2 linked regions of the Allochromatium vinosum DSM 180 genome follow. The protein of the gene in region 1 interacts with the protein of each later gene in a pairwise test. Links are inferred from orthologs where the notes say so. Each region holds a gene or a part of one and is shown on either strand. Other genes may lie near its edges. The genes, in order: ALVIN_RS09310 and ALVIN_RS02390.

What was found.
Region 2: the proteins of ALVIN_RS09310 (region 1) and ALVIN_RS02390 interact in binary tests that used the Escherichia coli proteins (3 or more experiments, as listed by UniProt). The link is inferred for Allochromatium vinosum DSM 180 from one-to-one orthologs.

What each region holds. Positions count from the first base shown.
Region 1 is NC_013851.1:2,148,600-2,151,871, forward strand. Bases 67-3,018 are described here. They hold ALVIN_RS09310 (methyl-accepting chemotaxis protein), read right to left. Parts: upstream 2,707-3,018; coding sequence 427-2,706; downstream 67-426. Other genes in these bases: ALVIN_RS09305 (ATP-dependent nuclease), read right to left, coding at 67-145; ALVIN_RS09315 (PAS domain-containing hybrid sensor histidine kinase/response regulator), read right to left, coding at 2,760-3,018. In the rest of the region: more of ALVIN_RS09305, read right to left, coding at 1-66; more of ALVIN_RS09315, read right to left, coding at 3,019-3,272. UniProt on the Escherichia coli protein: Mediates taxis to the sugars ribose and galactose via an interaction with the periplasmic ribose- or galactose-binding proteins.
Region 2 is NC_013851.1:547,728-550,991, reverse strand. The notes cover bases 187-3,130. They hold ALVIN_RS02390 (adenosine kinase), read left to right. Parts: upstream 187-1,137; coding sequence 1,138-2,124; downstream 2,125-3,130. Other genes in these bases: ALVIN_RS02385 (hypothetical protein), read left to right, coding at 2,282-3,130; ALVIN_RS02395 (hypothetical protein), read right to left, coding at 543-1,013; cydC (thiol reductant ABC exporter subunit CydC), read left to right, coding at 187-533. Outside these bases: more of cydC, read left to right, coding at 1-186; more of ALVIN_RS02385, read left to right, coding at 3,131-3,208; tRNA (adenosine(37)-N6)-threonylcarbamoyltransferase complex dimerization subunit type 1 TsaB, read left to right, coding at 3,214-3,264. UniProt on the Escherichia coli protein: Catalyzes the ATP-dependent phosphorylation of fructoselysine to fructoselysine 6-phosphate. Functions in a fructoselysine degradation pathway that allows E.coli to grow on fructoselysine or psicoselysine.

The sequences.
Region 1 (3,272 bases):
GTTTCAGAACCCAGCTGAGGGCCTGGAGAATGGATGACTTACCGGTGTTGTTCTGGCCAACCAAAGGAGTATAGCTCTCCAGTGGCAACGAGACATCTTTGCAAGCACGAAAGTTCTTGATCCGAATGTGACTAAGGCGATGCATTTGAAGTCCTTTTATTTTTCTTATAAAACTGAAAAACAGCGCAGTTTATCATCACACATAAGAGTGTATCCAGACAGTGGCCAGAAATCTGAGCCTCAGTACAGTGCGAAAATCTCACGCTTAGCTTAAGCGATTGATTTTTCTGCATCATGTTATTTGCGGCGCAATTCGCCCGAAAAACCCGGCCCAGCCGGGGCTTGCAGTCGGTTTGAGCGTCGCTGTCGATGGGGCATGGCCACGCTCAGCCCGATTGACGAGAAGCCTCATCAAGGGCGAGCGACTCACCCGCCCATCGACCGCCCGACCTGTTCCGCCGTACTGTGCCGATAGTGCTGCTCCAGACAACGAATTTTCATCACCGTCTCATCGGAGAGCCGCGCCAGACGCTCGGAGAGGATGAGATCGGCCTGGACACGATCCCCCACGATGACGTGCCGCAGGACATCACCGGCACACTGGTGGAACTGGGCGTGCTTGGTCCGCAAGGTCTCATAGTCGGCCGCCGACTGGAACTGACGACCTGCGCCATAGATCCAGAGCCCAAGCGCACATTTGTCGTCACAGGAAACGACCTCCGGATCCTGCGGCTCACTGCGCCCCTCGATGACGCGACGCAACTTCTTCGACCATTGTTTGTGTGCGTACACGAAATCATCGAAATTGATCGTGCCCTCATCAGCCGTGTCGAGTCCTTCATGCGCCAGACGCATCGGGTCCAACTTGAAGATGGACACCATCCTGTTCAGCGCCACGGCCTGCTCTTGCAGGCTCTCGGCAGCGGCTGCCGCCTGCTCGACCAAGGCGGCATTGCGCTGTGTCGTCTCGTCCATCTGGGTGATCGCCTGATTGACTTGCTCGATGCCCGTTTTCTGCTCGCGGCTCGCCTCGGCAATTCCGTTCATCAAGTTCACGACCTGCCGGAAAGAGCCGACGACGCCGTCCATGCTCGCACCGGTTTCAGCGACCAGTCCGGCGCCGTCGTCCACTTGGCGGACGGAATCGGCGATCAAAGACTTGATCTCCTTCGCCGCCTGGGCGCTGCGCTGAGCCAGTCCCCTGACCTCGGCGGCGACGACCGCGAAGCCGCGCCCCTGTTCACCGGCCCGCGCCGCTTCCACGGCGGCGTTCAGCGCCAGGATATTGGTCTGGAACGCAATGCTGTCGATGACCCCCACGATGTCCGAGATCTGCTTGCTCGACTCCTGGATCCGCCCCATGGTTTCGACGACGCGCGCGACGAGCGCACCGCCCGAAGCGACCTGCTCGTTCGCACGCTGCGCGAGTTCAAGCGCCGCATCGGCATTGCGCGCATTCTGCTGGATGGTCACGTTGAAGTGATGCATCGCGCTGGCGGTTTGCTCCAGGCTGCTCGCCTGCGCCTCGGTGCGTTCGGAGAGATCGGCATTGCCCGCCGCGATCTCGGTGGAGGCGGTATGGATGGCGTCGTTCGCCTCACGGATCTGCCCGACCAATCGCTCCAATTGAACCAGGGTCGTGTTGGTGTCGCGCTTGAGCTCGGCGAGGCGTCCCTTGTAGTTCGATTCGATCCGTCGCGTGAGATCGGCCTGAGCGATCGCCTTGAGCACGGCCGCCAGTTCGTCCAGCGCCGTGGTGACGATCTCGGTGAGATGGTTCATGCCCTCCGCCAGATCCAGGAAGAATCCCTGTTTGCCTTCGAGACTCAAGCGCTGGTTGAAGTCGCCCCGCGCGGCCGCATCGAGCAGGACGTCGAGTTCAGTCTCGGCCATGACTTCGGCCGTGCGATCGATCCATTCGATCACGGTCCCGACACGCTCACCCTGAGCGTCGAACACCGGATTGGCGATGAGCTTGAAGGTGCGCCGTCCCACGCGCATCTGCGCGATATAGGTGCCGACCAACTGCTCCAGGAGCGCTTTCTGATGCGCGGGGTTGCGATGGAAGTCGGTCAGGCCGCGACCGGCGAGGTCTTCAGCATTGAAGTTCGGCAATACCTGGCGAATGTCGGCCTCGGCTTCGCGCATCATGCGGTGGAAGGACTCGTTCAGATAGATCAGCGTTCCGGCGTTATCGGCGACCATCATGTTGGTGGAAGCCTTGTCGAGCGCGCTCTTGAGACGCTGCATGGCATGCAGGGTCCGCTGATCGGCCGTGGCACGTTCAGCGAGCCGAGTCTGCATCTTCAGCAGTGAGACCAGGAGCTGGCCGATCTCATCGACGCGTTTGGTCGCCATGTCGCTGCTGTAATCGCCCGCGCCGATGCGCTCCAGGATGCCGGCGACGGCCCGCAGCGGCTTGGTCACCAGACGCCGGGTCATGACGAGGATGACCGCCCCCATGGCCAGCAACACAGCCGCCGCTCCCATGAGGATGGCATGGCGCAGCAGCGCCGCGCTGTGACCGAGCGCCTTCAGATCGGTGCCGTCACCGATGACCGGCTCACCGGACGGGTGGGCGCCCGCGAGCACAGCCTGGGCGTAAAGGTCGAGTCCCCACGCCAAGGCGGTGAGCAGTACCAGAGTCAAACCGAAAATCACGCCGGCCAGTCGGGTGGCGAGCGACCTGTGGAAGATCGATGGCATCGTGGAATCCAGTGCGTTGATGACGCGTTGATGTGGAGGCCGGCCCCTGGAGATCAGAGTTCGGCTGTCTCATCCAACAGTTGAAGTGCCTCGGCGAATCTCAGTCCATCCAGTGCCATCGCGAGCGCCTGTGTCGTCTGCTCGCCATGGACGGCCATTAGATGCCGCTCCAGCTCTGCAAAGAGACGCCGTGCCGGCTGTGGCCGATTGGTGGCCAGGGCCGCACGGAGCTTGCCCAATTTGGTCCGATCCACTGTTGCGGCGGACGTGACATCCGCCGGCCTGGACTCGGCCGTGTCGAGATGGGCAACGAGCGCCCGATGCAAACGCTCGAAGCAGGCCGTGAACCGGGTCGCGTGTCCGTCGAGTACGGAATCATCCGTCGGACCATGCGCCTTGACCGCCTCCTCCAGCGCCCCCGCGTGTCGGGCCAGCTCCAACGCCCCGAGATTGACAGCCGCCCCGCGCAGGCCATGCAGTCGCGCGGCGGCACTCGCGTGTGCGCCCTGGGCCAGATCGGCCCGGACTAAGCGGGGAATGTCGTCGATGTCGGCGAGAAAACGGCA
Region 2 (3,264 bases), 1.6 Mb from region 1 along the record:
ACATCCTGGACTTCCATGGCGACGATCTGCGCCGCCACATCGCCGTGGTCAGTCAGCACACCCATCTGTTCGACGCCACCATCCGCGAGAATCTGCTGATCGCCAACCCGGACGCTCCGCAGGCGGCGATCGAAGCGGCCTGCCGCGTGGCCCAGATCCACGACTTCATCGCCGAGCTGCCCGAGGGCTATGACACCTGGGTCGGCGAGACCGGCGTGCGACTCTCGGGCGGTCAGGGGCGGCGGATCGCCGTGGCGCGCGCCCTGCTCAAGGACGCGCCCATCCTGCTGCTCGACGAGCCGACCGAGGGTTTGGACGCTGCCACCGAGCGCGATCTGATGCAGGCGCTCGATACCCTCATGGTCGGACGCACCGTGCTGCTCATCACCCATCGTCCGGCCGGTCTGGACTGGGTCGATCAGGTGCTGGTGCTCGATCAGGGACGCGAGCTGGCGCGCGGTGATGTCTCGGTCATTCCGCAGGCGATGCAGGCGGCCCTGCTGCCGCTGCGCGCCGAGGCCGAGACGCGCTGAGTTTCGAGGCTAGAACACACCCGGATCACGACGACGGACGGGACGCGCCACCTGTGCCTCGGGCGGTCGTCGTCGCGGCACGGGCGTCTGGCGGAAGAACTCGACCAGCCCCACGATCAGACAGGTCAGCGACACGCCGAGCCCGAGCGCGGAGTACACCCCCATGTGCAGCAAATGGGCCTTCCACGCCTGGATCTGAGGCCAGTTGTTGAGACGCACCCGGACCATCTGGGGAGTGACGAAATAGGCCAGTCCCTCCGATCCCAGCGCCGTGAGCGAGTTACGCGCCAAATGGTCGGCAAGCGGCTCATTGTCGAGCAAGAGTTGAAAGTTCCCGCTGGTCTGCTCCAGCGGCAGGGCCATTTCGATGGGCGTCCATTCGACCTGGGGCGCGCCCCAGATGGCACGGCCATAGTCCAGGCCGAACTGAGTCCCGGCGATCGGGGTGCCCACCAACCCGATGATCATCAACAGATTCATCTTACGTTTCATCAGTCTTGCGCGAAAAACCGCTCCGTTCAGATGGTAAATCGCCGCCGGAACGCGCCAGCGGCTCGATGGCTCGGTACAATGGTCCACTTTTTTGTGCACTCATGGAACCATCATGGCGAAATATCACATCTACGGCATCGGCAATGCCCTGGTCGACATGGAATACGAAGTCACGCCCGAGGATCTGGGCATCCTCGGCATCGACAAGGGCGTCATGACCCTGGTCGACGAACACCAGCAGCTCAGCATCATGGAGCATCTCAAGGCGCACCATCCTCAGCGCGGCTCGGGCGGCTCGGCGGCCAACTCCATCATCGCCTTCAGCCAGTTCGGCGGTAAGGGCTTCTATTCCTGCAAGGTCGCCGACGACGAGCTGGGCCACTTCTACATGAAGGATCTGATCGAGGGCGGCGTGGACACCAATCACCACACCGAGAAGGATCAGGGTCACACCGGACGCTGCGTGGTGTTGGTGACGCCGGACAGCGACCGCACCATGTGCACTTTCCTGGGCGTGAGCGGCAACCTCTCGACCAAGGAGCTGGTCGAGGAGGCACTGTGCGATTCGGACTGGTTCTATACCGAAGGCTATCTGGTCACGTCCGACTCGGCGCGCGCGGCATCGATCGAGGCCAAGCGGATCGCCGAGGCGGCGGGCGTCAGGACCGCCATCTCGCTGTCGGACCCCAACATGGTCAAGTTCTTCAAGCCCGGACTGCTGGAGATGATCGGCTCGGGCGTGGATCTGCTGTTTGCCAACGAGTTCGAGGCCATGGGCATGGCCGGCTCGGACGATCTGCATCAGGCGGTCGACTATCTCAAGACCATCGCGCGCCACTTCTCCATCACCCGCGGTCCCAAGGGCGCGCTGGTCTGGGACGGTCGGGCGCTGATCGAGATCGATCCGGTCGAAGTCGAGGCGGTGGATACGGTCGGCGCGGGGGATATGTTCGCCGGCGCCTTCCTCTACGGACTGAGCCAGGGCTGGACGCATCAGCGCGCGGGGGATCTGGCCTCGGCGGCCTCGGCCAAGCTCGTCACTTCACTCGGGCCGCGCATCACGGCCGAGGAGACGCGCAACATCCTGAAAGCGTTTTGAAACCAGGGCTCCGGCTTCAGCCGGCTCGATCGTGAAACTGGAATCGAGTCGACAGATCACAGGGCGGAATAAAGCTAGCATTGCCATCAGGTATAGACGTCCCGGCCATGGACTCCTGCCTTGCCACAGGCTGGATGTTTCGTGACAGGAGGAATCAATGCTGAGCTTCGATGCCCAATCGATCCCGTCGCCGCTCGCCATCCGCGAGTGCACCCGGCCGCGCTTCGACACGGATCTGGACGCCCTGAAGGACTGGCTGGCCAGCCTCAGGACACGCGGGGTGCGTCAGGCCGGTCCCGCGCTCGTGTTGACGCTGGAGAACCTGCGCAAGGCCGAACTCTCGGCCAGCCGGCGTCTCACTGTCCTGTCGCTGCTGAAGGCTCCGGTGCTCAAGACCTGCGCCGGCCTGCCCAAGCCCTATGCGGGCGAGGCGACCGCCACGGAGACCGCGCCCGGTCTCACCATGGAGCAGCGACTCGGGCGGCTGATGTTCGTCAACCTCGATCGCGCGCTGCACCAGCTCGACAAGGAGCATCCGGTCCCCAGCGAGCGCCAGCAACACAAACGTCTGTGGCTGATCCGCAACCTGTTCCGCTTCGCCAACCGTCAGATCCGCTATGCGATCCTGTGGAAGGCCGCCCTGCCGGCAGGCACCTGGCGTGACCTGCACGAGCTGCATCTCTATCTCAGCTCGCGCCGGTCCAATTCGCTCTGGGATCTCGACGCCCAACGCCCGACGGTCGGCGAATTCGATCAGGAGATCGAGTACAAGACCCTGCTGCTGCTGGGGCTGGCGGCCAAGCTCAAGGATGCGGCGCCGCAGAGCGAATACTTCATGGACGGGCTACCGGCCTGGGCCGCTCAGACCCGACTGGAAGATCCGCACACCAGGCTTGGCCGGCTGCGGCTGTTCACTGTCGAGGTCTCGGCCGACGAGCCGCCACGCCAGCTCCAGGGCAGTCTGGACATGGCTTTCCGGGGTTGGGTGCTGCAACCGCCCTACCCCTACCTCCACGAACTCGAAAGCGGTCCGTTTGGACTGGGTGCCTTTGGCGGCCGACCACTTGGACTCGAAACATTTTGAATTCCATGAAATTACTCGCCATCGACACATCCAACGAGACCTGTTCGGCCGCACTC